DNA from 3 places in the Streptomyces sp. NPDC056361 genome. Region 1 is predicted to be linked to each of the others. Evidence: riboswitches for the same ligand, from Rfam matches in the RefSeq annotation. Region 1 holds a riboswitch; each other region holds the start of a gene.
The links. Region 1 has a riboswitch for cyclic di-AMP ahead of ACFCY7_RS28580 (M23 family metallopeptidase). Riboswitches for the same ligand answer to the same signal wherever they lie in the genome.
Positions count from the first base shown of each region.

Region 2: it holds a riboswitch for cyclic di-AMP, as region 1 does, so the genes downstream of both, ACFCY7_RS23045 (transglycosylase family protein) here and ACFCY7_RS28580 (M23 family metallopeptidase) in region 1, are expected to answer to the same signal.
Region 3: it holds a riboswitch for cyclic di-AMP, as region 1 does, so the genes downstream of both, ACFCY7_RS35010 (M23 family metallopeptidase) here and ACFCY7_RS28580 (M23 family metallopeptidase) in region 1, are expected to answer to the same signal.

Region 1 is NZ_JBHJQI010000108.1:5,128-11,219, forward strand. It holds gene ACFCY7_RS28570 (MFS transporter) at 1-445, shown strand, start outside; gene ACFCY7_RS28575 (PP2C family protein-serine/threonine phosphatase) at 627-1,829, shown strand; cyclic di-AMP (ydaO/yuaA leader) riboswitch at 2,054-2,200, shown strand; gene ACFCY7_RS28580 (M23 family metallopeptidase) at 2,212-3,303, shown strand; gene ACFCY7_RS28585 (aldo/keto reductase) at 3,362-4,309, shown strand; gene ACFCY7_RS28590 (PrsW family intramembrane metalloprotease) at 4,438-5,775, opposite strand; gene trmB (tRNA (guanosine(46)-N7)-methyltransferase TrmB) at 5,892-6,092, opposite strand, start outside.
Region 2 is NZ_JBHJQI010000071.1:12,505-18,596, reverse strand. It holds gene eno (phosphopyruvate hydratase) at 1-767, opposite strand, end outside; gene ACFCY7_RS23045 (transglycosylase family protein) at 1,055-1,759, opposite strand; cyclic di-AMP (ydaO/yuaA leader) riboswitch at 1,763-1,936, opposite strand; gene ACFCY7_RS23040 (transglycosylase family protein) at 2,195-3,229, opposite strand; gene ACFCY7_RS23035 (cytochrome P450) at 3,348-4,607, opposite strand; gene ACFCY7_RS23030 (globin domain-containing protein) at 4,696-5,907, shown strand; gene ACFCY7_RS23025 (hypothetical protein) at 6,026-6,092, opposite strand, start outside.
Region 3 is NZ_JBHJQI010000166.1:12,426-18,517, reverse strand. It holds gene ACFCY7_RS35015 (GntR family transcriptional regulator) at 129-812, opposite strand; gene ACFCY7_RS35010 (M23 family metallopeptidase) at 1,018-1,788, opposite strand; cyclic di-AMP (ydaO/yuaA leader) riboswitch at 1,801-1,965, opposite strand; gene ACFCY7_RS35005 (M16 family metallopeptidase) at 2,164-3,531, opposite strand; gene ACFCY7_RS35000 (M16 family metallopeptidase) at 3,558-4,898, opposite strand; gene ACFCY7_RS34995 (DNA topoisomerase (ATP-hydrolyzing) subunit A) at 5,086-6,092, shown strand, end outside.

The DNA.
Region 1 (6,092 bases):
CTCGGCGCTGGTCGCGCTCGCCGGGCAGCTGCGGATCACGGCCTGGTGCCGGCGCCGCCTGAGCCGCGAGCGGTGCCTCGTCCTCGGACTCGCCCTGATGGGCGGGGCGTTCCTCGCCCCGGCGGCGCTCGGCCGGGGCGCGGTCGGGCTGCTGCTGTGCGCGGCGGTCCTCGCCGTCGCGAACGCGGTGCTCTACCCCTACGAGATGGACACCGTCGTCGCCCTGTCCCGGGGGCGCTGGGTCGCCACCCACTACGGGCTCTACAACACCGTGTGCGGGGTCGGCATCACCCTCGGGAACCTGGGCACGGGCGTCCTCCTCGACGTCACCGGCTGGTCGGCGGCGCCATGGCTCGGCCTGTGCGCGGTGGGCCTGCTGTGCGCGGCGGCGATGGCCCTGCTGGCCCGGGGCGGCCGACTCGCCGAGGCCGCGACGGGGGGCTGACGGCCCGCCAGGACGGTGACGGGCCCGCGGGGCCGGGGGCTACGCCACTCGGCCCCGCGGGAGTCGCCGCCCGGGGGCTACGCCACTCGGCCCCGCGGGAGTCGCCGCCCGGGGGTGCGGCGGCCACCCTGGGAGGGCGCGGTGCGGACCGCGGCCGGGCGGACCGGGCAGGAGAGCACAGGTGGGGCACCCCCGAAGAGTGACGGGCGGCGGGCGTCGGCGCGGCGAGAGCCGCCCGGCGTACGGCAGCGCCCGGAGCTTCATCCGGGCGCTGCCCCCGCTGGTCATCATGGGCGGTGTCGTCTTCGACGTGCAGACACCGCCGGCGTACACGGCGGCGCCGCTCTTCTCCGCCGCCCCCCTGATCGCCGCGCCCTTCTTCTCCATGCTCACCACCCTGGTCACCGGGATCGCCGCCGTCCTCGCCTGCGCCGGGCTGCACGTCTACAACGGCACCGCCGACGACATCCCGGCCCTCACCGAGACGCTGACCGTCTTCACCGTCTCCGCGCTCGCCCTCCTCATCAACAAGGTCGTGCGCCGCAGCGGCGAGCGGCTCGCCTCGGCGCGGGTCATCGCGGAGACCGCGCAGAAGGCGGTGCTGCCGATGCCCGCCGAGCGGATCGGCGGACTCCAGTGCGCGGCGCGGTACGAGGCGGCGCAGGCGGACGCGTTCATCGGCGGCGACCTGTTCGCCGTCCAGGACACCCCGCACGGGGTGCGGTTGGTGGTCGGGGACGTCCGGGGCAAGGGGATGGACGCGGTCGAGGCCGTCGCCGTCGTCATCGGGGCCTTCCGGGAGGCGGCCGAACAGGAACGGACCCTGGAGGGCGTGGCGCAGCGGCTCGAACGGGCGCTGGCCCGCGAAGGCACCCGCCGGCACGGTCTCGACGCCTTCGAGGGGTTCACCACCGCGGTCCTCGCCGAGATCCCGCGCACCGACGGCACCGGCACGTTCGGCGGGTTCGTACGGGTCGTGAACCGCGGGCACCCGCCCCCACTGCTGCTGTACGCGGACGGGCGGCTCGACCTCATGGAGCCGGCCGAGGCGGCCCTGCCGCTCGGCATGGGGGACCTGGCGGGCTGGCCGGACCGTGCCGAGGCGCGGCCGTATCCGCCGGGCGCGACCCTGCTCTTCTACACCGACGGCCTCTCGGAGGCGCGGAACGCGGAGGGCGTCTTCTACGATCCGGCCGAGCGGCTCGCCGGCCGGATCTTCCCGGGGCCCGAGGAGCTGCTCGACGCGCTCGTGGACGACGTACGCCTCCACACGGGCGGCGGTTCGACGGACGACATGGCGCTGCTCGCGGTGAGCCGGCCGGCGGTGGGGCAGCCGGAGCGGCGGCGGACCATGCCGGTGGTGCCGCCGGAGGGGACGGGATGACCGGACGCGGTGACCAGGCGTAGTCGAGAGGTGTCACTGCGATAACAATTGACATAACGTCAGATCGGCGATCTCCGGCGGTTGCGTTCTGAAGGGGGGTCAACTCGGGCCTTTCCCTCCCATTTCAATGAATGATCAAGGGGAACGGCTTGGAATGGGGACCCCCTGTCTATTAACGTTCGATAACGCAGCGCGGTCGTTTCAGCCGTCGCAAGAGACGGCACCGTGCGCGCGCGCCGAATCCTGAAGAGGAACCGGGGAACCACCACTTGGGGTGAATCGGGCCTTTCGCACCTGTGCGACCGTGCCCGTAGGAGACCTTCCTGCTCCGAACCCGTCAGCTAACCCGGTAGGCGAGAAGGAAGGAAAGGAGCGCGCCTCCGTGGCGTCCAACACTCCCGCACCCGAAGCCCCCTTCGATGCCTTCGGTGGTGGTGCGGGTCCCGCCGCCCCGGACACCGAGTGGAATCCCACCGAGGACTCCCTCCGCGCGCAGAGCCGCTCCGGCGGCCGCCACCGGGTCGTCAAGCAGCGCTCCAACTTCGCCCGCTCCTCCACCGTCCTCGGCGTCGGCGTGATCGCCGCCGTCGGCGCGGGCGGCCTCGCCACCGCGCAGGAGAAGCCGCCGGTCGCGATATCGCTCCCCGACCTCGACCTCCCGGACGCCCACGACCTCCCCGGCGTCGGCGACCTCCTCCCCGGCGAGGACAGCGAGCCCGTCAGCCCGGCCCGCGCCAACCCGAACCCGCTCACCGCCGCCACCTACACCACGGTGGCCGACGAGCAGACCGATGCGACCGACCGGACCGCGACCGGCGCCGACGCGGGCGAGGCCCTGCGCGCCCGCATCCTCCAGCAGGCCGAGCAGCAGCAGGCCTCCGCCGACGCCGCCGACAAGGCCGCCGCGGAGAAGCTGGCCGCCGAGAAGGCCGCCGCGGAGGCCGCGGCCAAGGAAGCCGCGGCGGAGAAGTCGGCCGCCGAGGCCAAGGCGAAGGCCGAGGCGGAGGCGAAGGCCAAGGCCGAGGCGGAAGCCGCCGCGAAGGCGGAGGCCGAGCGCCTCGCCAAGCTCGCCGCGAGCTACTCGCTGCCCGTCTCCTCGTACACCCTCACCGCCTCCTACATGCAGTCCGGCTCGATGTGGTCCTCCGGCTACCACACCGGCCTCGACTTCGCCGCGCCCACGGGCACCCCGCTCAAGGCGGTCCACGGCGCCACCGTGAAGTCCGCGGGCTGGTCCGGCTCCTACGGCTACCGCATCGTCCTGGAGCTCGCCGACGGCACCGAGGTCTGGTACTGCCACCTCTCGTCCATGACGGTCTCCGCGGGCCAGACCGTCGGCACCGGCGAGACCATCGGCCGTGTCGGCGCCACCGGCAACGTCACCGGCGCCCACCTCCACATGGAGGTCCACACCGCCGGCGGCGACGGCATCGACCCGGCGCAGTGGCTCCGCTCCAAGGGCCTGACGGTCTGAGGCCGTCCCGGGCCGCTCGCACGGAATAGGCCCGGCGGCGGGCGGGGTTGATCACCCCATGACCTCTCTCCGCCCGCTGGGCAGCTCCGATCTGCACGTCTTCCCGCTCGCCCTGGGCGGCAACGTCTTCGGCTGGACCGCCGACGAGGCCCGGTCCTTCGCCGTCCTCGACGCCTACGCCGCCGCCGGCGGCAACTTCGTCGACACCGCGGACATGTACTCCGCGTGGGTCGAGGGCAACGAGGGCGGCGAGTCGGAGACGGTCATCGGCCGCTGGCTCGCCTCCCGCGGCAACCGCGACGACATCGTCGTCGCCACCAAGGTCGGCGCCCACCCCCACTTCAAGGGGCTCTCCGCGCCCACCATCAAGGGCGCCGCGGAGGAGTCGCTGCGCCGCCTCGGCACCGACCGCATCGACCTCTACTACACGCACTTCGACGACGAGACCGTTCCCGTCGAGGAGATCGTCACCGCCCTCGACCAGCTGGTGAAGGACGGCAAGGTGCGCGCCGTCGCCGCCTCCAACATCTCCCCGGAGCGGCTGCGCGCCTCCCTCGACTTCGCCGAGGCCGAGGGCCTCACCCGGTACGTGGCCCTCCAGCCGCAGTACAACCTGGTCTCCCGCGCGACCTACGAGGGCCCGCTCCTGGCGACCGCCGAGCAGGGCGGGCTCGCCGCCGTCCCGTACTACGGCCTCGCCTCCGGCTTCCTCACCGGCAAGTACCGCCCCGGCGCCACCGTCGACAGCGTCCGCGCGGCCGGCGCCGGCCGGCACCTCGACACCGAGCGCGGCCGGGCCGTCCTCTCCGCGCTCGACACCGTCGCCGAGGCGCACGAAGCGGAGCCCGCCACCGTCGCCCTCGCCTGGCTCGCCTCCCGGCCCACCGTCGTCGCGCCGATCGCCTCGGCCCGTACGGTCGAGCAGCTCCCGGCCCTGGTCGCGTCCGCCGATCTGACGCTCACCGAGGCCGAGCTCACCCTCCTCACGGAGGCGTCCGCCGACTGACCACGCCCGACCACGTCGACTCCGCCTGACCACGCCGACTCCGGCTGGCTTCGGGTGACTCGGTCCGACTCCGCCCCGGTCCGGTGTCCGGTGTCCGGTCGGCTCCGGCCCGCTCCGGCGGGCCCCGGCTAGCTCCGGTACGGGTTGTAGCCGCCGTAGTCCAGGTACTGCGGCGGCGCCCACACCCGGCCCGTCGCCCGCGCCGCGTACGTCAGGGACGGCGAGGCGACTGCGCGGCGCTGCCACAGGTGGTGCAGCAGCTCCTGCTCGCGGGCCGGGAAGTCGGGCCCGGCCGTGCCGCGCCTGGCCCGGTCCCGGAGGAACGCGAGGGTCGTCGCGAAGGACTCGTACTCGCCGACGGCCCGCGCGGCCGCCGGGCCGTACGTCCGGCCGGCGAAGGAGCGGGCCAGCTGGCGGGCGCGCATCGAGGAGAGCGCGAGCGGCTCGGCGGGGGAGAGCCAGCCGGCCGCCGCGTACGCCGGGAGCTCGCCGGATATCGTGCGCAGCTCGCGCTGCCGGCTCCACACCGCGAGCCAGGTCAGCAGGCCGAAGGCGGGGACCATGAGCGCCAGGTACACCGCGTAGAAGGCCCACGGGCCGCCGAAGGTGGCCGAGCCGTTCCAGGCGGCGTGCAGGCCCATCGCGAGCAGCAGCCCGGCGAGCGGCAGCAGCACCTGCCGGAGGCGCTTCCCGCGCGGGGCGAGGGCGGCGAAGCCGAAGCCGATGCCGGTCAGCACGGTGAAGAGCGGGTGGGCGAACGGAGACATGACGACCCGGACGAAGAACGTCCCCGCGGTGACCATGCCGATGCCGGTGGCGCCGACCTCCTGGTCCTCGCCGAAGGCGTTCCCCAGGTAGAGGATGTTCTCGGTGAAGGCGAAGCCGGTCGCGGTGAAGCCGGCGAAGACGACCCCGTCGACCAGGCCGCCGAAGTGCCGCCGGCGGAACAGGAAGAGCAGCAGGATCGCGGCGGCCTTCGCGCTCTCCTCCACCACCGGCGCGATGACGGTGGCCCCGAGGTTGTCGGCCGAGTCCGGGTCGGCCGTGGCCGTCGCGATCCAGCGGACCGCGAACGAGTTCGCCAGGATCGCGACGAGCGCGGCGGCGAAGGCGCCCCAGGCGAACGCGAAGAGCAGGTTCTTCCAGGGCCCCGGCTCCACCCGGTCGAGCCAGCGGAACGCGGCCATCAGCAGCGGTACGGGAAGCACGGCGAGGCCCAGGCCGACGAGGAAGCCCTGGGTGCCGGTCTGCTCGCGGACCAGCGCCAGGATCACCAGCGCGCACAGCGCGAGCAGCACCACGACGGCGACGGCCCGGACCAGCCGGCTGCGCCAGAAGTCGCGGCGTGGCCGGTAGCGCCACTGGGACCGGTCGGCGGCGGCCGGGAACGCCGGTTCGTCCGTGTCCCGGTGCGGGACGGGCGCGGTGTCCTCGGGAAGCCGGTCGGCGGGAGCGGGATTCGACACGTGAGCGACCCTAACCACCCCCACCGACACAGGGCGACGGGGTTACGCGCCCGGCACCGGCCTCAGGGGGGCTTACGGGCGCGCGCGGACCTGCTCTACGCGCGCGGGGACCTGCTCTACGCGCGCGGGACCCGCCGGAAGAGCAGGTCGTGCACGACGTGGCCCTTGTCGAGGCCCTGGCCCTCGAAGCGCGTGACGGGCCGGAAGTCGGGACGGGGGGCGAAGCCGCCGTCGGGCCGGGTGTTCTCGAAGTCGGGGTGCGCGGAGAGGACCTCCAGCATCTGCTCGGCGTACGACTCCCAGTCGGTGGCGCAGTG
Region 2 (6,092 bases), on a different contig from region 1:
TACTTGCCGTCCTTGTAGAACTCGGACGCGGCGACGTCGAGCGCGAGCGCGACGTCGGAGCCCGGGGTGTAGCCGGCCTCCTTGATGGCCTCGACGATGAGGTCGAGGGCGGCGCGGTTCGACTCGAGGTTCGGGGCGAAGCCGCCCTCGTCGCCGAGGCCGGTGGAGAGGCCCTTGCGCTTCAGCACGCTCTTGAGCGTGTGGTAGATCTCGGCACCCCAGCGAAGGGCCTCGGAGAAGGACTCCGCGCCGATCGGGGCGATCATGAACTCCTGGATGTCGACGTTGGAGTCGGCGTGCGACCCACCGTTGAGGATGTTCATCATCGGAACGGGCAGCAGGTGCGCGTTCGGGCCGCCGAGGTAGCGGAACAGCGGGAGGTCGCTGGCCTCGGAGGCGGCGTGCGCCACGGCGAGCGAGACGCCGAGGATGGCGTTGGCGCCGAGCGAGCCCTTGTTCTCGGTGGCGTCCAGGTCGAACATGGCCTGGTCGATCAGTCGCTGCTCGGTGGCGTCGTAGCCGACGAGCTCCGGGCCGATCTGCTCGATGACGGCGAGGACGGCCTTCTCGACACCCTTGCCCAGGTAGCGGTTGGGGTCACCGTCGCGAAGCTCGATGGCCTCGAACGCACCGGTGGAGGCGCCGGACGGAACAGCAGCACGGCCGGTGCTGCCGTCGTCGAGGCCGACCTCGACCTCGACCGTGGGGTTGCCTCGGGAGTCCAGGATTTCCCGGGCTACGACGACGTCGATGGACGGCACGAGCATCTCCTTCTGGGATGTGACGCTGGATGTGACGCAAGGTCGATGCAGGTCGCTTGGCCTTGCGACAAGAGCCTAACCGCCCCGGGGGCTCCGGCCCGCCGGGCGCCCGCACCCTGGGACGAAAAAGGACCCAAGGGCATGCACATGGGGACGAAGGGCCCCAGATCTACTGGACAGTAACTGCTCAGGGGTCCCACGTCGGGGGTCCGACAGACGGAACCCCGGCCCGGCGCGCACGGGGGGGGGAGGCGCGCCGGACCGGGGTGGTCACCGCGGGAGGGTCGTCAGGCTCACTGCAGGTGGAGCTGCTGGCCCACGTAGATGAGGTCGGCGTCGGCGACGACGTCCTTGTTCAGGTCGTAGAGCTTCTCCCAGCCGCCCTGGACGCCGTGCTCCTGGGCGATGGTGCCGAGCGTGTCGCCGGCCTCGACCCGGTACTCGCCGTCACCCTTCTTGACCGTCTTGCCGGCCGGGGTGGTGACGGTCTTGCGGGCCGTGGCCTTCTTGGCCGAGGTGACCTTCTTGACGGCCGCGGCCTTCTTCGGGGCCTGGCGCTGCTCGCTGCGCGTGGTGGGCTCGGTGGCCGTGCGCTTGGGGGCCTCGGTGGTGCCACCGGTGTACGCGGCGCTGGAGAGGCCCACGCCGCAGCTCGGCCACGCGCCCTTGCCCTGGCCCGCGAGGACCTTCTCGCCGATGGCGATCTGCTGGGACTTCGAGGCCTGGTTGGCGGTCGGGGCGTAGGCGGTGCCGCCGTACGCGGCCCAGGTGGAGGCCGAGAACTGCAGGCCGCCGTAGTAGCCGTTGCCGGTGTTGATGGACCAGTTGCCGCCGGACTCGCACTGGGCGACGCGGTCCCACTCGGAGGCCGTGGCGGCCGACGCGGTGCCCGCGGTCATCAGCGGGGCGGCGACGGCGACACCGGTGACGCCGACGAGCGTGGCGACCTGGGTGGCCTTGGAGGGACGACGGTGTTTGCCCTTGCCGGAAAACAGCATGGAGATTCTCCTCACCGACGCCTGTGAGGTGAGCTGTCGGGTTCGGGCCGGAAAGTTGCCCGGCCGCGTGTCCTAGCACGCGGCTTCACCCCAAGCCGGTCTTCGGCCGTCTGTCTCAACGGCCGGGACCGGCACTTACCTTGGGTCCCCCACTCCTGCCTTCGGCGCTGACGCGACGACTGTTCCCATCGGCCGACGGCAGGATTCGGCGTTTCGGTCGACGGGGCCCGCGGTGGCGAGCGGTTAAGACCGTAGACACAGACCCACCGGAAGTTCAAAGAGGCCGATTGCGGAAATATCGCCCTTACTTGCCCTCCGGTGGGGGGCGTTTGTGCAGGTGAGAGGTGACGGAGGCAAAGGTTACGGACAGGACACGCCAGTTGAGGCGAAGAGACCCATGTCTCACTTGCCCAGATCCGGACATACAGCCCCGAACTACCCCTCCGCCGAAACCGGATCCTTCGTCAGTTCAAGGCTCTGACCAGGCAGGATCAGGTCCGGATCGGCGCCCACCGTCTGGCGGTTGGCGTCGTAGAGGGCCGTCCAGCCTCCGGGCAGTTCGTTCGACTGCGCGATGTCGGAAAGGCTGTCGCCGGGCTGCACGGTGTACGCGCCCGAAGTGCCCTGACTGTCCGTTGCGCCCGAATTCTTCACACCGCCAGCCGACGGCGTCGCGGTGGAGTTTTCGGCGGACTTGTCCGTGGACGACGCATGCTTTCCGGATTCACCGGACTTGCCCGGCTTGTCGGTTTCCTCCGCGGCAGCCTCGCCCCGGTGCTTACCGGATCCCGGCGCGTCCGACGACGCGTCATCCCCCACCTCGCCGGGGGAAACGGGCGTACCGGGCGTAACGGACTCATCGGGCGTGCCCGGAGTCGTCGGCGCGGGGGTGACGGACCCGCCCGGGGTGACCGAGGAGTCCGGGGTCCCCGGCGTGGTGGGCGCGACGGGCGACGGGACGGCCGTGGCCGTCTTCGCCTTCCCGGCGGCCGTGGCGGAGGCCGACGGCAGGCCGTCGGTCCGGTTCGACTCGGCGACCGGCCCCGTGGGCGCCTTCGGGACGGAGGTCGGGCCCGGGTCCACCCCGGTGCCCTTGCCGTCGTTCGTCAGGCCGGCGATCGGCGCGCAGGTGGCCCACTCGGTGCTGCCCTTGGCAAGAGCCTTCTCGGCCACGGCGATCTGCTGGGCGCGGCTGGCCAGGTCGGGGCTGGGCGCGTACGCCAGACCGCCGTTGCGCTCCCAGCTGTCCTGAGTGAACTGGAGGCCGCCGTACATGCCGTTGCCGAAGTTGGCGCTCCACTGGCCGCCGGACTCGCACTCGGCGACCCGGTCCCAGGTGGAGGCGTCGGCGGCGGAGGCGGATCCCGTGGCGAGCAGCGGCAGCGCCATGGCGGATCCGGTCACACCGGCGGCGACGACGAGGGCGGGGGCCTGACGGGGGCGACGGTGTCGTCCGTTCCCGGAACGCATAGAAGCGCCTTTCGCGTGACGGCTGAAGACTGCGGTGAAGGTAGCCGTATTCGAACGCTCGTCACAAGTCGGTGGACCGGCGATCACGCGAAGATCACAGTTCTGATGAACCGTCAGTTCACTGCGGGGGTACGGAAGGGGAGAATTCCACCGGAAGCGTGCGCAAACCCCGCATGATGAGCCCTCCGCGCCAGCGCAGTTCGTCCGGGTCGACGGCAAGTCGCAGGTCCGGCAGGCGAGTCAGCAGGGTCGCCAGCGCGGTCTGGCCCTCCAGACGCGCGAGCGGCGCACCCAGGCAGTAGTGGATGCCGTGCCCGTACCCGAGGTGCTGGTTGTCCCGCCGGGTGAGGTCCAGCACGTCCGGCCCCGCGAACCGCGCCGGGTCCCGGTTCGCGGCGGCGAGCACCACGAGCACCGGGTCCCCCGCCGGGATCTCCTGCCCGCCGATGGTCAGCGCCCGCGTCGCGTACCGCCAGGTCGCCATCTCCACCGGCCCGTCGAACCGCAGCAGTTCCTCGACGCCCGTCTCCAGGAGCCCCTGCTCCCCGGCCGCGAGCGAGGCCTGGAGTCCCTCGCGCTGCCCGGGGTGGCGAAGCAGCTGGTAGACCCCGTTGCCGATGAGGTTCACGGTCGTCTCGAAACCGGCGAAGAGAATGATGAAGGCCATGGCGGCGGCCTCGTTCTCGGTGAGGTGCTCGCCGTGGTCGGAGGCCTTGATGAGCCCCGAGATGAGGTCCTCGCCGGACTCCTCGCGCTTGCGGTGGATCAGCTCCGCGAGATAGCCGCGCATCTTCTTGACCGACCGCGCGACCCCGCCGCGCGGCCCCCCGCCGTGCCGGATCATCATCCCGGCCCAGTCCCGGAAGTCGTCCTGGTCCTCCGGCGGCACGCCGAGCAGGTCGCAGATCGCGTAGATGGGCAGCGGGAAGGCGAACTCGTGGATGAGGTCGGCGCTCCCCCGCTCCGCGAACGAGTCGATGAGCCGGTCGGTCAGCTCCTGCACCCGCGGCGCGAACTCGGCGACCCGGCGCGGGGTGAAGGCCTTCGACACCAGCCGCCGCAGCCGGGTGTGGTCCGGCGGGTCGATGTTGAGCAGGTGGGTCATCAGCTCGGCCTTGCGCTCGCCCGGGATGCCCGTCTTCCCCTTCGCGTGCGGGGACTCGTCGTGGTGCGCCGGGTTCTTGGAGAGCCGCTGGTCCGCCAGCGCCTGCCGGGCGTCGGCGTACCGGGTCACGAGCCAGGCCTCGACCCCACTGGGCAGCGTCGTCCGGTGCACGGGCGCGTGCTCGCGCAGCCAGGCGTAGGCGGGGTAGGGATCGCTCGCGAACTCCCAGGTGAAGAGCTCGGGGGCGGGGGCGGGGCCGGGAGTCGTACGCACGCCACGACCGTACAGGGCGACCCCGGGAAGGCACGTTCGTGGAGAACCTGTGATCAAGGGGTACAGGTCGTGCCCTAGATTCTTGTCGGTGGACCCCCAGCTGCTCAGAGCTACGTTCGCCGTCGTCGAGAGACGCGCCGAACAAGCCGTCACCTTCTTCTACTCGCACCTGTTCTGGAACAACCCGGGTGTGCGCGAGCTGTTTCCCGAGGACATGCTCCCGCAGCGCGACCGGCTCTTCGCCGCGCTCACCCACGTGGTGACGCACCTGGAGGACCCCGGCCTCGGCCCCTACCTCGGGCAGCTGGGCCGCGACCACCGCAAGTTCCTCGCCTCCCCCGCGCTGTACGCCGCCGTCGGCGGCAGCCTGCTCGCCGCCTTCGCGCACGCGGCCGGTTCCGCCTGGACCCTGGAGGCCGAGAAGGCGTGGACCGAGGCCTACGGCCTGGTCTCCGACCTCATGCTGGCCGGCGCCGACGAGGCCGCCGCGGCCGGCGAGCCGTCCTGGTGGGACGCGGACGTCGTCCGCCACGAGCGGTACGGCGACGACCTGGCCGTCCTCACCCTCCGCCCGCGCCGGCCCCTCCCGTACCTCCCCGGCCAGTACGTCAGCGTCAGCTCGCTGCGCGTCCCCCGCGTCTGGCGCACCTACTCCCTCGCCAACGCGCCCCGCCCCGACGGCACCGTCGACCTGCACGTCAGCCGCATCACCGGCGGGGCGATGAGCACCGCGCTCGTCGAGGAGACCGGCCCGGGCGAGGTCCTGCGGCTCAGCGCCCCCGCCGGCGGCCTCACCGCCCGGACGGCGCCGGGCGGACTGCGCACCTATATATGCGCGGGTACGGGCTGGGCGCCGGTGAAGGCCCTCCTGGAGGAGGCCGCCGCGGACGAGCCGGCACTCGAAGGGCGGCTGTTCGTCGTGGCCCGCGCCAAGGAGTACCTCTACGCGCGTGCGGAGGCCGAGCTCCTGAAGGAGCGCCTCCCCGCGCTGAGCGTCACCTACATCACGGCCGCGCCCCGCCAGCGCCGCGACCAGGCGACCGAGCGGCTGCTCCAGGCCCTGCGGGCCTGCGTCCACTGGTCGGCCCACGACGTCTACCTCGCCGGCCCGCCCGCCTTCGTGACCGAGGTCTCCGAGGTCCTGGAGGAACTCGGCACCGACCCGGCGCGCACCCACCACGACACCCTGCCGCCCGTGGGCCGCTTCACCACCCGCCCCGGCACCGCCGCCGAGCGCCTCCTCGGCCCGCCGGCGCCCCTCTGGCACAACCCGGACGCCCGGGCCCCGCGCGACCACTGAACCGGGGACCGACCCCGGACCGAGCCCGCGAGACCCCGCGCTGGGGACCGACCACGGACCGCCCGCGAACCCCCGCGCCGGGGACCGACCCCGCGGCCGGGCCGCTGCGGGCCGGCCGTCAGCCCCGGTCCGCTTCCCCGCTCCCGGCGCGCGTGCGCGAGCGCCACACGGCGAACCGCGCCAGT
Region 3 (6,092 bases), on a different contig from region 1:
CCCCCCCCTCGGTTGGGCGGGGGCCCCGTCCCCCGGCCCCCCACGGCCATTCACATTCTCCCGGTCATTGTTCCGGGCAGCACGAATAACGCCGCTCGAATACCTCTTCTTTGTATACGGTGCGCACGTTAATTCCGGGCACTCGCCGTGTTGACTGCATGTTGCGAAACCCTCACACGACCCCGCTCCGGCCTTTTGAGCCGGTGCAGCGGCAGGGAGCGTTCGGCGTGCAGCACGGTCAGCGCCCTGGCCCGCTCGGCGTCACCGCGCGCCACCGCGTCGACGATGGCGCCGTGCTCGGCCCAGGCCTCCACCGGCTGGGCGGGCACGTCCACCGCGTACATCCAGGCGATCTTGTGCCGCAGCTGGGTGAGCAGCGCCGTCAGGGCCGGGCTGCCCGAGGCCTGCGCGAGCGTCTCGTGGAACCAGCCGCCGAGCGAGCGCAGATCCTCGCCCTGGCCGCGCCTGGCGCGCTCCTGGCCCAGCCTGACCAGGCCCCGCAGCACCTTGAGGTGGGCGTCGGTGCGCCGCTGCGCGGCCCGCGCGGCCCCCAGCGGTTCGAGCAGCGACCGCATGTCGAGCAGGTCGGCCGCCTCCTGCTCGGTGGGCTCGGCGACGTGCGCCCCCGCGTGCCGGCGGGTCACGACGAAGCCCTCGGACTCCAGCGTGCGCAGGGCCTCGCGGACCGGGACGCGCGAGACCCCGTACCGGCGGGCGAGTTGTTCCTCGGTCAGCCGGCCGCCCCGCTCGTAGACGCCGGAGACGATGTCGTCCCTGATCGCCGTGCATACCGAATGCGCGGGAATGCGCATGTCCGACCTCCGCCTTGGTCCGCGCGAGACAATTCGAGCAGCGCCTGTTCTGCGCCTGATCATCGACTCTATTGCAGCGCGCCGGGATTTCCGATGCCCCGGCCGAATCCATGGCCTTATTCCACTGCCCCACGAGCAGCGAAAAGCCCCGGCTCAGTACGAGCCGGGGCTTTTGCGACGCGGTGCGGAACCGGGCCGGGCGGGGTCAGACGTGGACGCCGCGGGCGCGGAGGTACGCGATCGGGTTGATGTCGGAGCCGTAGTCGGCCCCCGTGCGCGCCTCGAAGTGGAGGTGCGGGCCGGTCGAGTTGCCGGTCGAGCCGGAGATGCCTATCTGCTGGCCGGGCTCGACGGTCTGGCCGACGTGGACCCCGATGGAGGAGAGGTGCCCGTACTGCGTGTACGTGCCGTCGTTCATCCGGATCACGATGTTGTTGCCGTACGCGCCGCCCCAGCCGGCCTCGACGACGGTGCCGGAGCCGACGGAGACGACCCGGGTGCCGTAGGCGGCGTGGAAGTCGACGCCGGAGTGGCTGCCCGAGGACCAGAGCGAACCACCGGTCTTGTAACCGGTGGAGACGTACGAGCCGGCGATGGGGAGCTGGAAGGAGGCCAGACGGCGGCGCTCGGCCTCGCGGGCGGCGCGCTCGCGCTCCTGGCGGATCTCCTTGGCGCGGGCCTCGGCCTTGCGCTTCGCCTCGGCCTTGGCCTTCGCCTGGGCGACGGCCTCGACGGCCTCCTGCTCCTGGGCGGCGGCCTGGGCGTCGATCCGGTCCACGAGGGAGTCCTCGGTGATGACCTGGGTGAGGCCGGTGTCCTCGGCGGAGCGGTTGTCCGTGTCGGCGGCGAGCGCCGGGGAGGCGAGGGTTCCGATGACGCCGGTGGTGGCGAGCGTCGCGACGCCGGCGATGCCCACGCTGCGGCGCGCCATCCGGCTCGGACCACGATGCTTCCCGGTGGCACGGGTGAACGCCATGTAGTGGCTGATCCTTTCCTTCCTTCTCGCCTACCGGGTTAGCTGACGGGTTCGGAGCAGGAAGGTCTCCTACGGGCCCCTCCGTACGGGACGAAGGCGTCCGATTCACCCCAGGGACTCATGTGGGTCCCCGGCTCCCCAGGCTCGCGCCTGACGGGGACTCGGCGATGACTGTCCGATGCCGCGGCTGCGGCACGTGCACTGACGAACAGCCGCACCGACGCTATGCGGATCGTCTTTCAATCACCAACCGGACACGCCTTTTGTAAGACATGCCACAGGGCAAAGGGTCACCCTTGCTCTCAATACGGACATAGCGAGAGGCCCCGGCGAACATGCCGCCGAGGCCCTCCCGTTGTCACACCGGAACCGGAATCAGCCGGTCACGACGGTCACTTCGCCGATGCCGAGCGCCCGCACGGGCTCCGCGATCTGCGCCGCGTCGCCCACCAGCACCGTGACGAGCCGGTCCACGGGGAAGGCGCTGACCACGGCAGCGGTCGCCTCCACCGTGCCGGTCTCGGCCAGGCGCGCGTACAACTGGGCCTGGAAGTCGTCCGGAAGGTGCTGTTCGACCTGGTCGGCGAGCGTCCCGGCGACGGAGGCGGCCGTCTCGTACTTGAGCGGCGCGACCCCCACCAGGTTCTGCACGGCGGTCTCGCGCTCGGCGTCGGTGAGCCCCTCGGCGGCGAGGGTGCGCAGCACCTGCCACAGGTCCTCGAGGGCCGGACCGGTGTTGGGGGTGTCGACGGAGCCGCTGATGGCGAGCATCGAGGCGCCGTTCCCCTCGGCGTCCGAGCGGAGCACCTGGCCGAAGGCCCGCACGCCGTACGTGTAGCCCTTCTCCTCGCGCAGGACCTTGTCGAGCCGCGAGGTGAGGGTGCCGCCGAGGCAGTACGTGCCGAGGACCTGGGCCGGCCAGACGCGGTCGTGCCGGTCGGCACCGATCCGGCCGATGAGCAGCTGGGTCTGCACGGCTCCCGGGCGGTCCACGATGACGACCCGTCCGGTGTCGTCCGCCGTGATCGGCGGCATCGGGAGCGGCTCGGCCGGCTCGCCGGTCCAGGCGCCCAGCGTGTCCGCGAGGACCTTGTCGAGGTCGACGCCGGTCAGGTCGCCGACGACCACCGCCGTGGCGGTGCCGGGCCGGACGTACGCGTCGTAGAAGGCGCGGACGGCGGCGGCGTCGATCGCGGCGACGGTCTCCTCGGTGCCCTGGCGCGGCCGGGACATCCGGGACTCGGCCGGGAAGAGCTCCTTGGAGAGCTGCTTGGCGGCGCGGCGGGACGGGTTGGCCGTCTCGTGCGGGATCTCGTCGAGACGGTTGCGCACCAGGCGCTCGATCTCGGTCTCCAGGAACGCCGGGGCGATCAGGGCCTCGGAGAGCAGCCCGAGCGCCTTGGGCAGCCGGGAGACGGGGACCTCCAGGGAGACCCGTACGCCCGGGTGGTCGGCGTGCGCGTCGAGCGTCGCGCCGCAGCGCTCCAGGTCGGCCGCGAACTCCTCGGCGCTGCGCTGGTCCGTTCCCTCGGAGAGCGCGCGGGCCATGATCGTGGCGACGCCGTCGAGACCGGCGGGCTCCGCGTCCAGCGGGGCCGGCAGGAAGATCTCCACGGCCACGACCTGCTGGCCGGGGCGGTGGCAGGTCAGCAGCGTCAGGCCGTTGTCCAGCTTCCCGCGGTCCGGGGCCGGAAACGCCCAGGGCCTGGCGGCGCCCGGCGCCGGCTGCGGGTGGAAGTCCATGCTCGTCAAAGACGCGGCAGCGTCGGTCACTGGTCCGCTCCCTCTTCCTCGTCGCTGTCGCTCTCGTCGGTGGCCACCGGCTCGTAGACCAGGACCGCGCGGTTGTCGGGGCGCAGCTTGGCCGCGGCGACCGCCTGCACCTCCTCGGCGGTGACGTCCAGGACCCGGTCCACGGCCGTCAGGGCGAGCTGCGGGTCGCCGAACAGCACGGCGAACCGGCACAGTTCGTCGGCGCGGCCCGCGACGGTGCCGAGCCGGTCGAGCCACTCGCGCTCCAACTGGGCCTGCGCGCGCTCCATCTCCTCGGGCGTGGGGCCCTCGGCGGCGAACCGGGCGAGCTCCTCGTCGACGGCCGCCTCGATCTGCGGGACCTCGACGCCTCCGGAGGTCTTCACGTCCAGCCAGCCCAGCGAGGGCGCGCCGGCGAGCCGCAGCAGGCCGAAGCCGGCGGCGACGGCCGTGCGGTCGCGGCGGACCAGCCGGTTGTGCAGGCGGGACGACTCGCCACCGCCCAGGACCGTCAGGGCCAGATCGGCGGCGTCGCACTCGCGCGTGCCGTCGTGCGGCAGCCGGTAGGCGGCCATCAGCGCGCGGGCCGGGACCTCCTCCTCGACGACCTCGCGCAGCTGCTCGCCGATGACCTCGGGCAGCGAGCCGTCGCGCGGGGGCAGCTTGCCGTCGTGCTGCGGGATGGAGCCGAAGTACTTCTCGATCCAGGCGAGGGTCTGCACCGGGTCGATGTCGCCGACGACGGACAGCACCGCGTTGTTCGGCGCGTAGTACGTGCGGAAGAAGTTCCGCGCGTCCTCCAGCGTCGCCGCGTCCAGGTCGGCCATGGAGCCGATCGGGGTGTGGTGGTACGGGTGGCCCTCCGGGTAGGCGAGGGCGGTGAGCTTCTCGAACGCGGTGCCGTACGGCACGTTGTCGTAGCGCTGGCGGCGCTCGTTCTTGACGACGTCCCGCTGGTTCTCCATGGACTCGTCGTCCAGGGCGGCCAGCAGCGAGCCCATGCGGTCGGCCTCCAGCCAGAGGGCGAGCTCCAGCTGGTGCGTGGGCATGGTCTCGAAGTAGTTGGTGCGCTCGAAGCTCGTCGTGCCGTTGAGCGAGCCGCCCGCGCCCTGCACCAGTTCGAAGTGGCCGTTCCCGTGGACCTGCTTCGAACCCTGGAACATCAGGTGCTCGAAGAGGTGGGCGAGGCCCGTGCGGCCCTCGACCTCGTGGCGCGAGCCGACGTCGTACCAGAGGCAGACCGCGGCGACCGGGGTCAGGTGGTCCTCCGAGAGCACCACGCGCAGGCCGTTCGCCAACCGGTGCTCGGTCGCTGTCAGGCCGCCGGAGCCGGCCTCGGCCGTGGCCGTGTGACCCATGGGCATGTACGTCCCTTCGATCGCGATGTGAAAAAGTCCTGCCACTGTATGCAAGCGCGCCGACACTTCGCGAAGTTCCCGTCGGGTCCCGATGTCCCTCTTCCGGGTCGAGGTCGGCGTTGTCGGTGGCACGGTCCACAATGGTCCGCGTCAGATCAACCTTGTTGGTGAAGGAGCCGCAGCCGCGATGGCCCGCCGCAGCACGAAGACACCGCCGCCGGACGACGCGTTCGAGGAGCGAATCCTCGACATCGACGTCGTCGACGAGATGCAGGGCTCCTTCCTCGAGTACGCGTACTCGGTGATCTACTCGCGCGCGCTCCCCGACGCCCGCGACGGCATGAAGCCCGTCCAGCGCCGCATCGTCTACCAGATGGGCGAGATGGGGCTCCGCCCCGACCGCGGGTTCGTCAAGTGCGCCCGCGTCGTCGGCGAGGTGATGGGCAAGCTGCACCCGCACGGCGACGCCTCGATCTACGACGCCATGGTCCGCATGGCACAGCCCTTCTCCATGCGGCTGCCCCTCGTCGACGGCCACGGCAACTTCGGTTCCCTCGGCAACGACGACCCGCCGGCCGCCATGCGGTACACCGAGTCGCGGATGGCCCCGGCCGCGCTGCTCATGACCGAGTCCATCGACGAGGACACGGTCGACTTCGCGCCGAACTACGACGGCCAGGAGCAGGAGCCGGTCGCGCTCCCCGCCGCCTACCCGAACCTGCTGGTCAACGGCGCGTCCGGCATCGCGGTCGGCATGGCGACCAACATGCCGCCGCACAACCTCGGCGAGGTCGTCGCGGCCGCCCGCCACCTCATCCGGTACCCCGGCGCCGACCTCGAGACCCTGATGCGGTTCGTGCCCGGCCCCGACCTGCCCACCGGCGGCCGGATCGTCGGCCTCTCCGGCATCAAGGACGCGTACGAGTCGGGCCGCGGCTCCTTCAAGATCCGCGCCACGGCGACCGTGGAGACGGTGACCGCCCGCCGCAAGGGCATCATCGTGACCGAGCTGCCGTTCACGGTCGGCCCCGAGAAGGTCATCTCCAAGATCAAGGACCTGGTCGGCTCCAAGAAGCTCCAGGGCATCGCCGACGTCAAGGACCTCACCGACCGCAGCCACGGCCTGCGGCTCGTCATCGAGGTCAAGAACGGCTTCGTGCCCGAGGCGGTCCTCGAGCAGCTCTACAAGCTGAC